2 regions of the Bradyrhizobium sp. B097 genome follow, and region 2 is predicted to be linked to the other one. Evidence: predicted binding sites of a transcription regulator. Region 2 holds the regulator's gene; the other holds the start of a gene.
What was found. Region 2 encodes LexA, which represses DNA repair genes until DNA is damaged. Its sites were predicted from a motif close to TGTTCNNNNTGTGTTCNG; they were not measured.
Positions count from the first base shown of each region.

Region 1: AAFG07_RS28375 (DNA repair protein) is a predicted target of LexA. The motif match lies at 4,195-4,212, and genes of this name have one in related genera.

Region 1 covers NZ_CP152412.1:6,074,542-6,082,219, reverse strand. Annotated here, with positions in the region: gene AAFG07_RS28395 (CusA/CzcA family heavy metal efflux RND transporter) at 1-1,088, shown strand, start outside; gene AAFG07_RS28390 (hypothetical protein) at 1,085-1,456, shown strand; gene AAFG07_RS28385 (cation diffusion facilitator family transporter) at 1,486-2,355, shown strand; gene AAFG07_RS28380 (UdgX family uracil-DNA binding protein) at 2,653-4,086, opposite strand; gene AAFG07_RS28375 (DNA repair protein) at 4,284-5,078, shown strand; gene AAFG07_RS28370 (DNA polymerase Y family protein) at 5,266-6,762, shown strand; gene AAFG07_RS28365 (error-prone DNA polymerase) at 6,759-7,678, shown strand, end outside.
Region 2 covers NZ_CP152412.1:4,440,246-4,447,923, forward strand. Annotated here, with positions in the region: gene AAFG07_RS20925 (ComEC/Rec2 family competence protein) at 1-536, shown strand, start outside; gene AAFG07_RS20930 (hypothetical protein) at 533-760, opposite strand; gene AAFG07_RS20935 (hypothetical protein) at 906-1,334, opposite strand; gene lexA (transcriptional repressor LexA) at 1,591-2,295, opposite strand; gene glp (gephyrin-like molybdotransferase Glp) at 2,527-3,738, opposite strand; gene AAFG07_RS20950 (HAD family phosphatase) at 3,758-4,390, opposite strand; partial or broken gene AAFG07_RS20955 (IS5 family transposase) at 4,832-5,547, shown strand; gene AAFG07_RS20960 (hypothetical protein) at 5,746-5,898, opposite strand; gene AAFG07_RS20965 (response regulator transcription factor) at 6,273-6,935, opposite strand; gene AAFG07_RS20970 (histidine kinase) at 6,932-7,678, opposite strand, start outside.

The DNA.
Region 1 (7,678 bases), 1.6 Mb from region 2:
AGAAGGTCCGGGGCGCCGAGGACGTCAAGACAGAGCAGGCTACGGGGCTGCCGGTGCTTACCGTCAAGCTGAATCGTCAGGCGCTGTCGCGTTACGGGATCAACGTCAGAGACGTCCAAAATCTGGTGGAGATCGCTGTCGGCGGCAAAAGCGCGGGTCGCGTGTTTGAGGGGGACCGGCGCTTCGACATCGTCGTACGGCTACCGGAAGAGCTTCGCTCCGACATCGAGGCGATCAAGTCGCTGCCCGTTCCGTTGCCGCCGACCGACGGCCAGACCAAGGCGACGCCGGCCCTGTGGGGCAACTCGCCGCTCGCTCAGATGCGCTACGTGCCACTTTCGGAAGTTGCCCAGATCGATCTGGCGCCGGGGCCAAATCTGATCAGCCGCGAGGACGGCAAACGACGCATCGTCGTCACTGCGAACGTGCGGGGTCGAGACCTCGGCTCATTCATCGCCGATGCCCAAAACCAGATCGTGACAAAGGTTAAACTCCCGCCCGGTTACTGGGTCGGGTGGGGCGGCCAGTTCGAGCAGCTCGTCTCGGCGACGCAGCGCCTGACGGTGGTCGTGCCGTTCGCGCTGCTTCTGATCTTCCTCCTGCTCTTCATGAGCTTGGGATCGGTTCCCGACGCGTTACTTGTGTTCAGCGGGGTCCCGCTCGCCCTGACCGGCGGCGTCGCGGCGCTGCTGTTGCGCGGGATTCCGCTTTCGATCAGTGCCGGCATCGGCTTCATCGCGTTGTCCGGCGTGGCGGTGCTCAACGGTCTGGTCATCATCACCTTCATCGAACGGCTGCGCAGCGAAGGCAGGCCCCTGGTCGAGGCGGTCAGTGAAGGTGCGTTGACCAGGCTCCGGCCGGTCCTGATGACCGCGCTCGTTGCCTCGCTCGGTTTCGTTCCGATGGCAATCGCGACCGGCGCCGGCGCGGAGGTCCAGCGGCCGCTGGCGACCGTCGTCATCGGCGGGATCATATCGTCGACCATCCTCACCCTGTTAGTGCTGCCGGCGCTCTACGTCCTCTTCCGGCGGGAAGAGCCGTCCAGCGCGCAATCGAACTCATCCGCCCGGGAAGGAGCCATGTCATGAAATACGTACTGTTGGTGATCGCATCCATCTTGTTTGCCGCGCCGGTTTCCGCCGAGGACTACGAAAAAGGGCCGAACGGCGGCCTGATGCTCGACGTGGCCGGCATTGATGCCGAACTTCTGACGTCGGGTAACACGGTCACCATCAACGTCTTCGAGGCTTTCAAGGCGAAGCCGGTGTCGACCAAGGGGTATGTCGGCGCCGTATTGATAGCCGGCGGACAGAGCCGCGAAACAGTCACCCTTGCCTCCCAAGGCGAGAATTCGCTGAAGGGTGAGGCGAAGAATCCAATCCCTGCCGGTGCGACGATTACCCTCACGATCAAAACCGCCGAGGGGAAGTCGGGCCAGGTAAAATTCAAGAAGTAGGCTCAAGGACGCGATGCGAGGATATGCGAATGACGAAGACCGACATAGCCGAAGCCGTGCGCTACCGCGTCACGGGCATGGATTGCTCGGCCTGTGCTGCCAAGGTCGAAGCCGCGGCGCGGTCGGTCGCTGGCGTGCGGGATGCGAGGGTTTCGATCGCATCCCAGGAGATGACCCTTCGGACGGAAGACGGGACGGCACCGCTGCTCGAGGTCGAGCGCTCGATCACCGGGCTCGGCTACCGGCTCGCGCGCATCGATGCAGACGAGGACGACAAGGTACCGGACCTCTCGCATGTGTCGCCGGCCTACAAGCGTGCCCTTTGGATCGTGGTTCTGTTGAATGCCGGCTATGGCGTCATCGAGATCGTCGGCGGCTTCCTCGCCGGCTCGCAATCGGTGAAGGCCGATGCGCTCGATTTCATCGGCGATGGCGTGATCTCGTTTCTGGGACTGGTCGCGGTGGGCTGGGGGTTGGCGGCGCGCGCCAAGGCCGCTTTGCTACAGGGAATCTTCTTGGGCATTTTGGGAGCCGGAGTTCTCGTCGTGACGGCCTATCGCGTGGTGGTGCAGCATGAGCCGGAAGCTCAGCTGATGGGGATACTCGCCCTCGTTGGACTTGTCGTGAACGTGATGGCTGCGGTGGTGCTCCTTCCGCACCGGCACGGGGACGCTAACGTGCGTGCGGTGTGGCTGTTCAGCCGCAACGATGCCATCGGTAACGTCGCGGTCGTGATCGCCGCGCTGCTGGTTGCCTGGACGCAAACGCCGTGGCCCGACTTGGTCGTGGCGGTCGTCATTGCCGCTCTGTTTCTGCAGTCGTCCTTTGCCATCATACGGGACGCACGAAACGACCTGAGCAACGCCCCGTCGGCCAATCCTCAACGATCAAAAGCTTAGAGGATATTTACATGTCTCTACCCGGACGCCCACGACGCTAGTCACCAGCCATCCGGCGCGTGCTGCGAGCAGGTGAGTGAGGAGGGGAGTGCGAGATGAGGTGGCGCGCCGCACGATTGGGGCTAGCAAACCGCGCAGCGCGCCCGCCTCAGGTACGTCATGGCGTGAACATGACGCCCGATACCTATGGAACACGTCACAGTACCACGGATCAATTAAAGGTTGTAGGTTTTTGTCAGCGTCCAGAAACAATTTCACGTTGAAGTGTTGTCCCTGGTTCCGCCGGATTGGCGCAACTCAGGCCGCGCGGGCCGAACTACGCAACTGATCTGCGGCAATTTTCAGGTCGTCAATAAAGCGCTGATATTCCAGCGTTTTGGCTTTCTCGTCGGGCAGCCGCAACAGGTAGGACGGATGTACGGTGACGAGCACCTTGGTTCCGTCGTGATCGATGAGGCGGCCGCGGTTCTTGTTGATCGGGGTGATCTTGCCGAGCACGCTCTGCGCTGCGGTGGCGCCGAGTGCCACCACGAGTTCCGGCCTGATGGCGTCGAGCTCGCGCGCGTACCACTGGCGGCAGGCGCGGATCTCCTGTGTGCCCGGCTTCTGGTGCAGCCGGATCTTGCCGCGCGGCACGAATTTGAAATGCTTCACCGCGTTGGTGATGTAGACCGTGGCGCGCGCGATGCCGGCGTCCTCAAGCGCGCGATCGAGCATCTGCCCGGCCGGTCCGACAAAGGGATGGCCTGCGAGATCTTCCTTGTCGCCGGGCTGCTCGCCGACCAGCATCAGCGTCGCGCTTTGCGGCCCTTCGCCGAACACGGTCTGGGTTGCGTCCTTCCATAGCGGGCAGGCGCGGCAATCGGCGGCCTCTTCGCGCAAGGCAGCAATCGTGTCGTGCGCTTGCGTGTCGTGAGTTTGCTTACGGGCCATCGGCTCATCCTGCGGCTTCCGCGGCTCGGCCGCCTTGCGTGCGATGAAGGGGCCGCTGGTCATGCGCATGGCGTCTTCGATCAGCGGCTTGATGATCGAGTCCTCGGGCAGGTTCCTCCAATAGGCCTGCGGCGTCTCCATCACTTTCAGCCGCGCGGGATTGAAGAGGCCGTTGTCATGACGCCGCCAGGCCTCCTCGAGCCGATCCTCGCTCGGCACCTCGGATTTGGCGACGCCCGGCGAGATCGAGATCGCGTGCCCGTCCCAATGCGCGCAGACGTCGGGAGTCAGAATCGACCACGGCATGTCGGCGAAGCGGCCGGCGAAGAAAGGTGCGGCGAACTCGACGATGCGATGCTCCGGCTCGAACCAGGCGACATAATGCGCCGTCCGCTCGCGGCCGATCTCGCGGAAGCGGAGCTGCGCGTGCATCCTGTCGATGTCGCGATAGACCGCGCGCGCCATCGCGTGGACCTCGGCCACATCAGGATCATCAGTCGCGCTGAGCAGATCATGGTGGCTGCGCAGCCGCCAGAGCAGGCGATAGAGCAGGGAGAAGCGCGTGTCATTGCGATGCAGGATCGCGGTCTTTGCGAGCTCGACGAAAATGGCTGTCACGTTGAACCGCGCCTGTGGCGCATCGGGCAAGTCATTCACGCAGGAGGCTGACGAGAGTTCGTCGTCCTTGCGTACGGTCCACGTGACCTCCGCAGGCTTCACATCATTCAGCGCCAATCGCCGCGCGGCCTTGCGCCAGCCCTCGAAGTCGGTGTCGTTGTCGAGCACGATGATACGCATGCGATTGCTCCGTTTCCGCTTCGGCGGCTGCTGAATCCCATTGATTTCATTCATGAATCGATGAGCTCACCAATCCGATTGACTCCGCGGGCCCTGTTAGCTTTATATTAGAACATATCATGAACAAATGAGCCAGTCCCTGGTTCTCTGTTCTGGTCAGTGACGGCCTCAAATTTTGGTTGGGAAGGAGCGGCGCAATGAACGGCGCACGCACGGGTACGCTTGCGTCTCTGCGCGGCAGCATCGCGCGCATCGAGGCGCCATCGGAGGCAGCGATGCGGAACCGCATCGCGCTTGGACACACGAGCGCAGACGCGATGCTGCGCGGCGGGCTTGCACCGGCCGCGCTGCACGAGGTGTTCGCGGCCGGTCATCAAGGCGGCGCGGCGACCGGCTTCATCGCCGGGCTCGCCGGACGGGTGTCAGCGCGCAAGCCGCTGGTCTGGGTGCGGCAGGATTTTTCCGATCGCGAAAACGGCGCGCTGTCGATGCGCGGGCTTGCCGAGCTCGGCCTCGATCCGCGCCTCTTGGTCACCGTGCGTGCCGCCGATGTCGACAGCGGCCTGCGCACCGCGGCCGACGCGCTCGCCTGCGATGCGCTCGGCGCGGTCGTGCTGGAAATCTGGGGCGATGCGCGCCAGCTCGATCTCGTCGCCAGCCGCAAACTGACCCTGGCCGCGCAAGCCTCCGGCGTCACCGCGCTGGTGTTGCGGATCGCGGCGACTCCGATCCCCTCGACCGCGGAGACGCGCTGGATCGTGCGCGCGGCGCATTCGCCGCCCGGCCATGCCGCAAGCGCCTGGGGCGCGCCGCGCTTCGAGGCCGAACTCGTGCGCAATCGTCATGGCCCGGTCGGGCGATGGATCATGGAATGGAAGTGTGATGAGTGCCAATTCAGTGAACCGTCGGCGTATCCTCAGCCTGTGGCTGCCACGCCTACCCATCGACCGCATCAAGCGCAAGCGCGCGCAGGACATCGCCTCGCAAGCTGATGCGCATGCCGTTGTGCCAACCGACACACGGGCGGTGGTAGGGCTCCCTCTCCCGCTTGCGGGGGAGGGTTGGGGTGGGGGTCTCGCCACGAGTCCCGCTGAGGAGAGAGCCCCCACCCGGATCGCATCTCGCGATGCGATCCGGCCTCCCCCGCAAGCGGGAGAGGCGAAGAAAGAACCTCGCTTTCTGCAAGTGCAAAAACTCCCCAGCGTCGTCGTCGCAAAGGACCACAACGCGATCCTGTTGCATGCGATCGACGAGGCGGCGGTGCGGGCCGGGCTGTCGATCGGGCTGCCGCTTGCCAATGCGCGGGCGATCTGCCCGGAGCTTACGGTCTACGACGCCGACCCCGCCGCCGATCTGAAGACGCTGAATGACATCGCCGACTGGTGCGACCGCTTCACGCCGCTGGTCGCGCTCGATCCGCCTTACGGGCTGTTTCTCGACATCACCGGCTGCGCGCATCTGTTCGGTGGCGAGCGCGCGCTGCTGCAGATCGTGACCAATGCGCTGAGCCGGCGCGGCTTTGCCGTCAGCGCGGCGATTGCCGGCACCTCGATCGCGGCGCGCACGCTGACGCGTTATACCTCGGGGCAGATCATCGCCGATGGCGCAGAGGCGGAGGCGGTCGGCCCGCTGCCGGTGTCGGCGCTCGGCGCCGATGCCACAATCACCACCGGCCTGCGCCGCGCCGGCCTGAAGACCATCGGCGATGTCGCCTCGCGCGCGCCGCATGAGATCTCGGCGCGGTTCGGCGCTGATTTCACGACCCTGCTCGGCCACGCGCTCGGGCGGGGCGATGTCCCGATCAGTCCGCGCAAGCCGCTGCCCGATTACATCGTCGAGAAGCGTTTCCCCGAGCCGATCGCGACCGACACCGTGATCGCGCTGACGCTCTCAAGCCTTGCCAAGACGCTGGTTGCGGCGATGGACAAGCAGGGCAAGGGCGCGCGGCAGCTGGAAGCGAGCTTCTTCCGCACCGACGGCGCGGTGCGCGCGATCATGGTCGAGACCGGGCGGCCGGTGACGCGGCCGGAGATGATCGACCGCCTGTTCCGCGAGCGGCTCGATGCGCTCAACGATCCGCTCGACCCCGGCTTCGGCTTCGATCTCATTCGCCTCGCCGCGGGGCGTACCGAAATCGTGGTGCAGCAGCAGCGCGATCTCGACACCACGGTGCACGACAATGACGAGATCTCGGCGCTGATCGACCGCATCGCCGCCCGCATCGGGGGCAAACGCGTCGTCGTGCATCTGCCGCTGGAGAGCCACATCCCCGAACGCGCTGCGCTGGCGCTGCCGGCGCAGCATCATCTGGCCGCGGCCAGCGCGGCCGCCTGGCCGGAGCGCGTCGCCGGCGAGCCGCCGCTGCGGCCGCTCAGGCTGTTCGAGCGGCCCGAGCCGATCAAGGTGCCGTTCGCGAGTGTGCCGGACGGCCCGCCGCACCAGTTCACCTGGCGGCGCGCCTTGCATGCGGTGGTGCGGGTCGAGGGCCCCGAGCGCATCGCGATGGAATGGTGGAAGCAGGACGGCGCGGCGCTGACGCGCGATTACTTCCGCGTCGAGGATGCCGAGGGCCAGCGCTTCTGGATCTTTCGCGACGGCCTCTACGAGAGCGAGCTGCGCGACGAGGAAGGCAAGCCGGTCCCGGCCAACTGGTATGTGCACGGGCTGTTCGCATGAGCGCGCCTCTACCCGATTATGCCGAGATCGGCATCACCAGCAATTTCTCCTTCCTGCGCGGCGGCTCCGATCCGCGCGCCTATGTGCATCAGGCGAGCGAACTTGGGATTCCCGTGATCGGGCTCGCCGATCACAACACGCTGGCCGGCGTGGTGCGCGCCTGGAAGGAGCTCGACAGCGACAAGGTCGCCCATCCGCCCAAGCTTCTGATCGGCGCCCGCATCGTCTTCATCGACGGCACGCCCGATATCCTGGTCTATCCGCGCGATCGCGCCGCCTATGGCCGGCTCTGCCAATTGCTCACCCGCGGCAAGCGCGGCGGCGGCAGCGAACGCATCGAGAAGGGCGACTGCCGGCTCACTCTGTCCGATCTGCTCGATTTCGCCGAAGGCCAGCTTCTGGTGCTGGCGCTGCCGCATCGTTTCGAAGAGGAGAAAGCGCTTGATCTGCTCGCGCGATTGAAGGCCAGCGCCGCCGACGGCGTCTGGCTGGCCGCAAGCCTGCTCTATCGCGGCGACGACAGGCGCCGCCTCGCGCGGCTGCATGGCCTCGCCACTGACGCCGGCGTGCCGCTGCTTGCCACCAACGAGGTGCTCTATCACCATCCTGCGCGCCGCCCGCTGCAGGACGTGCTGACCTGCATCCGCGAAAAGACCACGATCGAGGCTGTCGGCCGCAGGCTCGAGGCCAATGCCGAGCGGCATCTCAAGCCGGCGCATGAGATGATCAGGCTGTTCCGCGATCTGCCGGACGCGATCGCGGAGACCATGCGCTTTGCGAAACGCATCTCCTTCTCGCTCGACCAGCTCAAATACCAGTATCCCGACGAGCCGGTGCCGCCGGGCAAGACCGCGCAGCAGCATCTGGAGGATTTGACCTGGGCCGGCGTCGACAAATATTTCGGCGGCGAGATTGA
Region 2 (7,678 bases):
CGGACGTGCTGGTCTCCGCCGACGGTCGCAACGTTGCGGTGCGGGGCGGCGACGGCCGGCTGCATCTCATGCACAGCGCGAAGGACGCCTTCCTCGTCAAGGAGTGGCTGGCGGCGGATGCCGATGCGCGGACCGCGACCGACGCGTCGCTCGGCGAGGGCGTCTCTTGCGATCCGAGCGGCTGTGTGACGCAGGGGCCCGGCGGCGCCTTCGTCGCGCTGGCGAGCCGGCCGGAGGCATTGGCCGACGATTGCGAGCGTGCGGCGCTGATCGTGACCGCGCGGCCGGCACCGCGGGGCTGCGCGGCCTCGGTGATCGATGCCGAGCGGTTGCGGCGCCACGGCGCGCTGGTGCTGCGGCGCATCAGGGACGGCTACGCCATCGATGCGGTCAAGCCCGGCGGGATCGACCGGCCGTGGTCGCCGGCGGTTCCCGGCGATGGCGAGAGCGAGACGACGCTACGCACACCCGCCAGCGCGCCGCGGCCCGCCGTGGATGCGACGCCGGCCGAGACCGATTTGCAGGGCGAAGATTAGCCGTTGTCGGGTGAGGGGCCGGTCGGCAACTCGAACAGGCCGAGATGGTATTCGTCGGAGTCAGGGCCGGCGTCGGGCTTCTTGACGAGGGTGAAGGAAGCCTCGGGGAATTGCTCCCAGACCTTCAGGTCGTCAGCCGTCACCGTCAGCCAGCCGAACCGGAACATGTAGCGGCCCGGCTCCGTGACGCGTCCAGCCTTTTGCCATGTGACCTTGTCGACCACCACGCACGTCCTCCGTGCCCGATGATGCGCCAAGGCGCGCGTCGACGCAATTCTCCAGCTGCGCCCCGGAGCCCGGCGTCCGGGGTCGCTCGAAATCGCTTAGGTCATCCGCCGCCGGACAGCTCATCCCGCGGCGACGATGCGTTCAACCCAAAAACAGCGACGCAAATGCGGAGGGGCGCCGCTCCACTATCTTCGGCTTCTGCTCGACCGGCGGATGCAGTGCCGGCAATTGCAGCACGCTGACGCGTTGTCCCTCGACGAGTTGGGTCACCAGCACATGGCTGCCGTCGGGGAATTCGACCGCGTCATGATGGCGATCGGGAACGTCGGGCTCGACTTCGTTGAACACTCCGACGCGGAAGTTCATCGTCTTGGTCCAGATCCAGCGGCTGTCGTAGCGAACGTTCTCGGCGAAAGCGAGCTCGGTGCCCGGCAGCATGCAGACCGCGACAGTGGGATCGGTCTCCGAAGCAAAGCCGCGGGTCGACGTGCCGCGGAAAGTCGTGGTGATCAGCGTCTCTCCAACAATGGCGGGGCGCGACGCCACGGCGTGCAGACTATAGTCACACATCGGATGGCTCCTCTAATCGAGGTAGCGACCCGTGCCTCTCCTTGAGGCATAGGGCCTCTACCAGAGTGGACGATAGCGAACGAGTGTCTCCTCGTTTCTGGGCGATTGTACGACTGGTCGCCCAACGCTCCCGATCACAAACACGCGACGCTGCGTGAGAGGTATCGGAGCGCATCGGGCAAACAGCACACTACCCTATCATCCAAGGAACGATCCGATGTGTCGCTCGTTCCCCGCCGCCGCAAGTATTTGAAATTCAGTATTTGCGATAGAGGCCGATCAGCTTGCCCTGGATGCGGACCCGGTTCGGCGGCAGAATGCGCACTTCATAGGCGGTGTTGGCCGGCTCCAGCGCGATCGACGCGCCGCGGCGGCGGAAGCGCTTCAGGGTGGCTTCCTCCTCGTCGATCAGCGCCACCACGATGTCGCCGGTGTTGGCGACGTCGTTGCGCTGGATCAGCGCCATGTCGCCGTCGAGGATACCGGCATCGACCATCGAGTCGCCGCGCACTTCCAGCGCATAGTGCTCGCCGGAGCCAAGCATGTCGGGCGGTACGCTGATGGTGTGGCTGCGGGTCTGCAGCGCCTCGATCGGCGTACCGGCGGCGATCCGGCCCATCACGGGGACCGCGACCGGACGGTTGCCGTCGTCCTCGGCGATCGGCGGCGTGCTTGTGCGCTTGCCGAGGGTGCCTTCGATGACGCTCGGGGTGAAGCCGCGGCGGCCGTTGCCGCCGCCGGCCGCGAGCTCGGGCAGCTTGATGACTTCGATGGCGCGGGCGCGGTTGGGCAGGCGGCGGATGAAGCCGCGCTCTTCCAGTGCAGTGATCAGGCGGTGGATTCCGGACTTCGAGCGCAGGTCGAGTGCATCCTTCATCTCGTCGAACGAGGGCGGTACGCCGGCCTCCTTCAGACGTTCATTGATGAAACGCAGAAGTTCGTACTGTTTGCGCGTGAGCATCTCGAGTATTCCCCCGGTTGGTAGCGTCGTTCGATTCCGAGACTTTTCAGGCGGGGCCTGACCTCAGGAGCACGGTGCTCATCACAAGCGCTCCCTCGCGGCCTCCCATTTGTACACACCAGTACTCGAAACAAATCATGAACGGACACTATATGTTCGATATGTGTTCCGCAACCACTTAATTTCCGGTGAACGCATCCGGCGAGCGCTCAAGCGATGCGGTCTGCGCCGTCACTCGGGCAGTGTCAGGATCTCGCATTCGCTGCCTTTGACGGCGGCGGGCGCAAACGGTGGACGCACGAGAAGTGCCCGTGCCGCAGCGAGATTCCCGAGCAGGGACGAGTCCTGCTGCATGACAGGCGTTGCGATCAGCGTGCCGTCCTCGCGCGCCTCCAGACGCGCCCGCAGATAGTCCTCGCGCTGGTCGTTGGCGGCGAGGTCGCGGCCGAGCAATGCGCTCGCGCGGCGATGATGAACAGCTTTTCGGCCGCTCAACGCCCGAATCAACGGCACCAGAAACAGGAAGGCGCAGACATAGGAGGACACCGGATTGCCGGGCAGGCCGATCACCCGCATTGCGCCGAGCCGGCCATGCATCATCGGCTTGCCGGGCCGCATCGCGATCCGCCAGAACGCCATCTTGACGCCCTCGGCCTCCAGCGACTGCTTGACCAGGTCGTGGTCGCCGACCGAGGCGCCGCCGGTCGTGATCAGGATGTCGGCACCGGTCTCGCGCGCCCGGCGGATGCCGGCGGTGGTGGCTTCCACCGTGTCGGCGGCAACCCCGAGATCGACGGTCTCGGCGCCTTCGGCGCGGGCCAGCGCCCGCAGCGCATAGCCGTTGGAATAGACGATCTGGCCGGCGCCGGGCTCCGAGCCCGGCATCACCAGCTCGTCGCCGGTCGCCAGCACCGCGACCTTCGGACGGCGGTGCACCGCAAGCTCCGGATAGTTCATGGCGGCCGCCAGCGACAGCGCGCGATCGGAGAGGCGGCTGCCGGCATCGAGCAGTACGTCGCCTTCACGGAAGTCGACGCCGGCCGGGCGGATGTGCCGTCCGGCGGCAGCTAGCTCGGTGATCGTGATGTGGTCGCCGTCGACGGCGGTGTCTTCCTGGATGATGACGGCGTCGGCGCCGTTAGGGATCACGCCGCCGGTAAAAATTCGCACCGCTTCGCCGGCGCCGACCATTCGCTCGAGCGGCCGGCCGGCGGCGACTTCGCCGATCACTCTGAGCCGGGCCGTCAGATCACCGGCGTCGGCCGCGCGCACGGCATAGCCGTCCATCGCCGACATCGGCTGCGGCGGCTGGGTGCGCAGCGCGGCGAGGTCGCGCGCCAGGGTGCGGTGGTAGGCGGCATCGAGCGCGACCATCTCCTCCGGCAGCGGTTCGGCGCCGGCGAGGACGGCGGACAGGGCATCGGCAACCGGCATCAGGGCCACGCTCGGAGCTCCTTCAATCCTAATGTTCAATACCAAGTGCAGTCAGAGCCCTCGCCACGTCATCCGTCGATGTCACGTGGATGGCATGAAGGCCGCGCGCCCGCGCGCCCTCGATGTTGGCGGCCAGGTCGTCGAAGAACAGGATCCGCGACGCCGGCACGCCGATGGCTTTTACCACATGATCGTAGGCCTCGGCGTCGGGTTTCCGATGGCCGATCGTCGAGGACAGGAAGACGGTGCGGAAATGGCTGAGCAGCTCGGCATGGACGGCCGAGAAATGCGTAACGTGGGCCGGATTGGTGTTGGAGAAGGCGTAGAGCGGCATCCGCTTCGCGGCGGTGGCGAGCAGGGGGGCGATGCCCGGCATCTCGCCGGTGAAGATCGCATTCCAGCCTTCGAGGAACTGCGCATCGGTGAGGTTGACGCCGAGCGTCCGGCGCAGATTTGCGAAGAACGCCGCGTCGTCGATCCGGCCGATCTCGTGATGCTTGAAGCTGTCGTCGACGACAAATCGCGTGGCGAGGTCGGCCGGCGCGCAGCCGGCATGCTGCGCCCAGTGCGCCATCACCTTCTCGAAGTCGATGTCGAGCACGACGCGGCCGATATCGAACAGCAGCACGTCGACGGAATCGGGAGAGAGTTGCGAGGTCATTGCGTGAAACCGTGTACGAGAATTGCGGGCGGGCGGCAATGTCCCCGATTTGTGCGGCAGGCATGCGACGAAGGTGGCGAGGTGTCGTCCCTGCGAAAGCAGGCCCAGGGCGGCCACGGCGAAGCTTTCAATCCCGTCATCCCCGGACTCCGCTCCGCGGCTTCTTCCAGCGACAAAGGCGAAGCCTTTGCGCGGGGGTGACGATGATAGAGACGAACCCGCGATCTCCCCCAATCGTCGTCCTGGCGAAAGCCAGGACCCATAACCACGACATTCGTTGATGAGTGGGATCGCGGCCCCAGCGTCGCGCAACAATGGACACTAGGTGGTGTGGACTCTAAGGATTCCCTTTTAGGAGCAAATCAGATTCAAGGCTGCTTTTGGGAGGCAGCCTTGGGTGCGATGGACCGATTGGTGTTGAGCGACGCGACGTGGGAGCGGATGGCGCCGCTGATCATAGGGCGCCCCGATCAGAAGGGCTCTACCGGGCGCGACAACCGGATGTTCGTGGAAGGTGTGCTGTGGATCGTGCGTACGGGGTCTCCCTGGCGCGATCTCCCTGAGGTCTTTGGGGATTGGAACAGCGTGTTCCGACGCTTCAGCCGATGGAGCATCAAGGGTGTTTGGTGGCGGATATTCGAGGCGATGTCCGATGACCCGGACTTCGAATATCTGATCGTCGATTCCACCATCGTTCGGGCGCATCAGCACGCCGCCGGGGCCAAAAAGGGGGGTCTGAAGATCAAGCGATCGGCCGCTCGCGCGGGGGCCTGAGCACCAAGATACATATGGCCGTTCGAGGCTTGGGATGTCCCGTGCGGTTCACGCTTACCGCAGGTCAGAAGGGCGATGCACCGCAGGCCGCCGCATTGATTGAGGGCTTATCCGCCGAGGTCGTCATGGCCGACACGGCCTATGATGCCGATCACTTGCGCCAAGCCATCGCCGCCAAGGGCGCGCTCGCCGTCATTCCCAACAACCCGTCACGCGCGCTCAAATATCCGCTCGACAAGCATCTCTATGCCCAGCGCCATCTCGTGGAATGCTGCTTCTCAAAGCTCAAGCAGTTCCGACGCGTCGCAACCCGCTTCGAAAAGACCGCCCGAAATTATCGCGCCGTCGTCACCCTCGCAGCCATTGTCCTATGGATGCGCTAGTGTCCACACTACCTAGGGGTAATGGGTCCTGGCTTTCGCCAGGACGACATCAAATGTGTGGCGCGGTCTTCGTCCCGATCGTCGCCCGCACGAAAGCAGGGACCCATAACCACAGGCTCGTGTTGTTGATGAGGGCTGTGGCCCCGGCGTCGCGCAACAATCACCTTCCAGCGACTTGTTGCTTGCCGGGCAGACCTCTCACATTCTGGAAAGCGCCAGGCCGAGGTAGGCGATCAGCGCGCCGGTGCTGAGGATGACGACGACGAGCGCCTGCTCTGAACGCGCCTGCAGGGTTTTTCGGCTCACGGCGATGACGCTCCATCCTTCGAGATCATGGTGCCCAACTAACATCGGCTGATATCCGTTCCGGTTCCTGCCCGGGAACTTTCATCAATGTCGGCTGCCTAGGCATGGCGCGTCTCGTTGCAGGCCAGAAACGCGCAACGCCGCCCGCATTGAAATAGGACGGGCGACGTTGGTTCTAGCCCCAGGAGGAATGGCAAAATCCTGACGTTATGGATACGCGCGAGCGAGCAATAAGGTTCAGTCTTCGACCCGTATGAATCCGGTAACTCCGAAGGAACAAAGGAAAGCGCCGGGGCGAGGTCTAGGATGGTGTGACCAAGTTGCTCTGGCCTCAGCGTGTACCCCCTCGCTGGGGCCCTTCTTTGAGCAGCGATCTCGATGAGCGCGGCTAGCAATGCAAGCCGGCCCCCGATGCGGGCTCACTGTTCGCCCAGATCGATCGGCGTGAGGATGCTCTGCCGCAGCGCGAGGCGGACCAGCTCGATATCCGTGCTGACGCCGAGCTTGTCCTTGATCAGGGAATGCAGGTTCGCGACTGTCTTGGGGCTGAGATGCAGTGCCTCGGCGATCTCGTCGGTGGTCTTTTCCGCAAGCAGCATGCGCAGCACCTCGAACTCCCGAGCGGTCAGGAGGTCGGCGGCGGCGGTCTCGCCGGCGAGGTGGCTGAGCGCGAGTTCGTGGTCGATGTCCGGGCTGATCGCGATCTTGCCCGACAGCGCGTCCATCACGGCGTGCACCAGCGTCTCCGGCGGGCTGGTCTTGGTGACATAGCCGCTCGCGCCGGCGCGGATCGCCTGCACGGCAAACGCCGCGTTCTGGTGCATGGTGAACACCAGGATCTTTGCCCGCTTGTCCCACTGCCTGAGGCGCCGGATGGCTTCGATGCCGCCGATGCCGGGCATCGACAGGTCCATGATGACGAGGTCGGGCCCGGTCTCCTTGTAAAGGCGGTAGGCCTCGACGCCGTCGGAGGCTTCGGCGACGACCGAGAGGCCCGGCTGCTTCTGCAGCATCGCCCGGTAGCCCTCGCGAACGACGGCGTGGTCGTCGACCAGCATGATAGTTCGCGTCGTATTGCTCATGCCGCGCGTTCCACAAATGCGGCCTCTCGGCCGGCTGCGACGGGAACGCTGACACGGAGCGAAGAGCCGTTGGACTGTCCGGCCCCGAAGCTCAGCCGCCCGCCGAGCGCGGCGACCCGCTCGCGCATGCCGAGCAGGCCCATGCCGGACTTCACTTGAGTATCGCCGGGCCTGCCATCATCATCGATCGCGAGCACGATTTCGCCGCCGCCGGCCGAAGCCGTCTCGCGCATCTCGAGCCGCAGCATGACGCGCGTTGCGTCGGCGTGCTTGGCTGCGTTGGTGAGCGCCTCCTGCACGATGCGGTAGAGATTGGCGCCGGTGGAGGCGGGGATGTGCTCGAACGATCCCGATACGGCGATCTCGAACCGCGGCTGTCCCCGGCTGCGGCTGTTCCAGCCCGCGATCAGGCCCTCCAGACTGGCTGCAAGGCCGAGTTCGTCGACATCGGGCGGGCGCAACCTGAAGAGGGCGCCGCGCAACGTCTCCATCATGTCGGTCGCGGTCCGCGCGATGCCGTCGCATTCGGTGAGCAAAGGCGGGCAATCCTGCACCGCGGTCAGGCGCGCCGAGGCAGCGAGGGCGCGGATCGCCGCCAGCGATTGCCCGAACTCGTCGTGCAGCTCGCGCGCGAGATGCTGGCGTTCCTCGTCCTGCACCACGATCAGTTTTTGCGTCAGGGCGTTGCGGTCGGAGAGCGCAGTGGCGAGGCGCTCGGCGAGATGGTTGAAGACGTCGCCGAT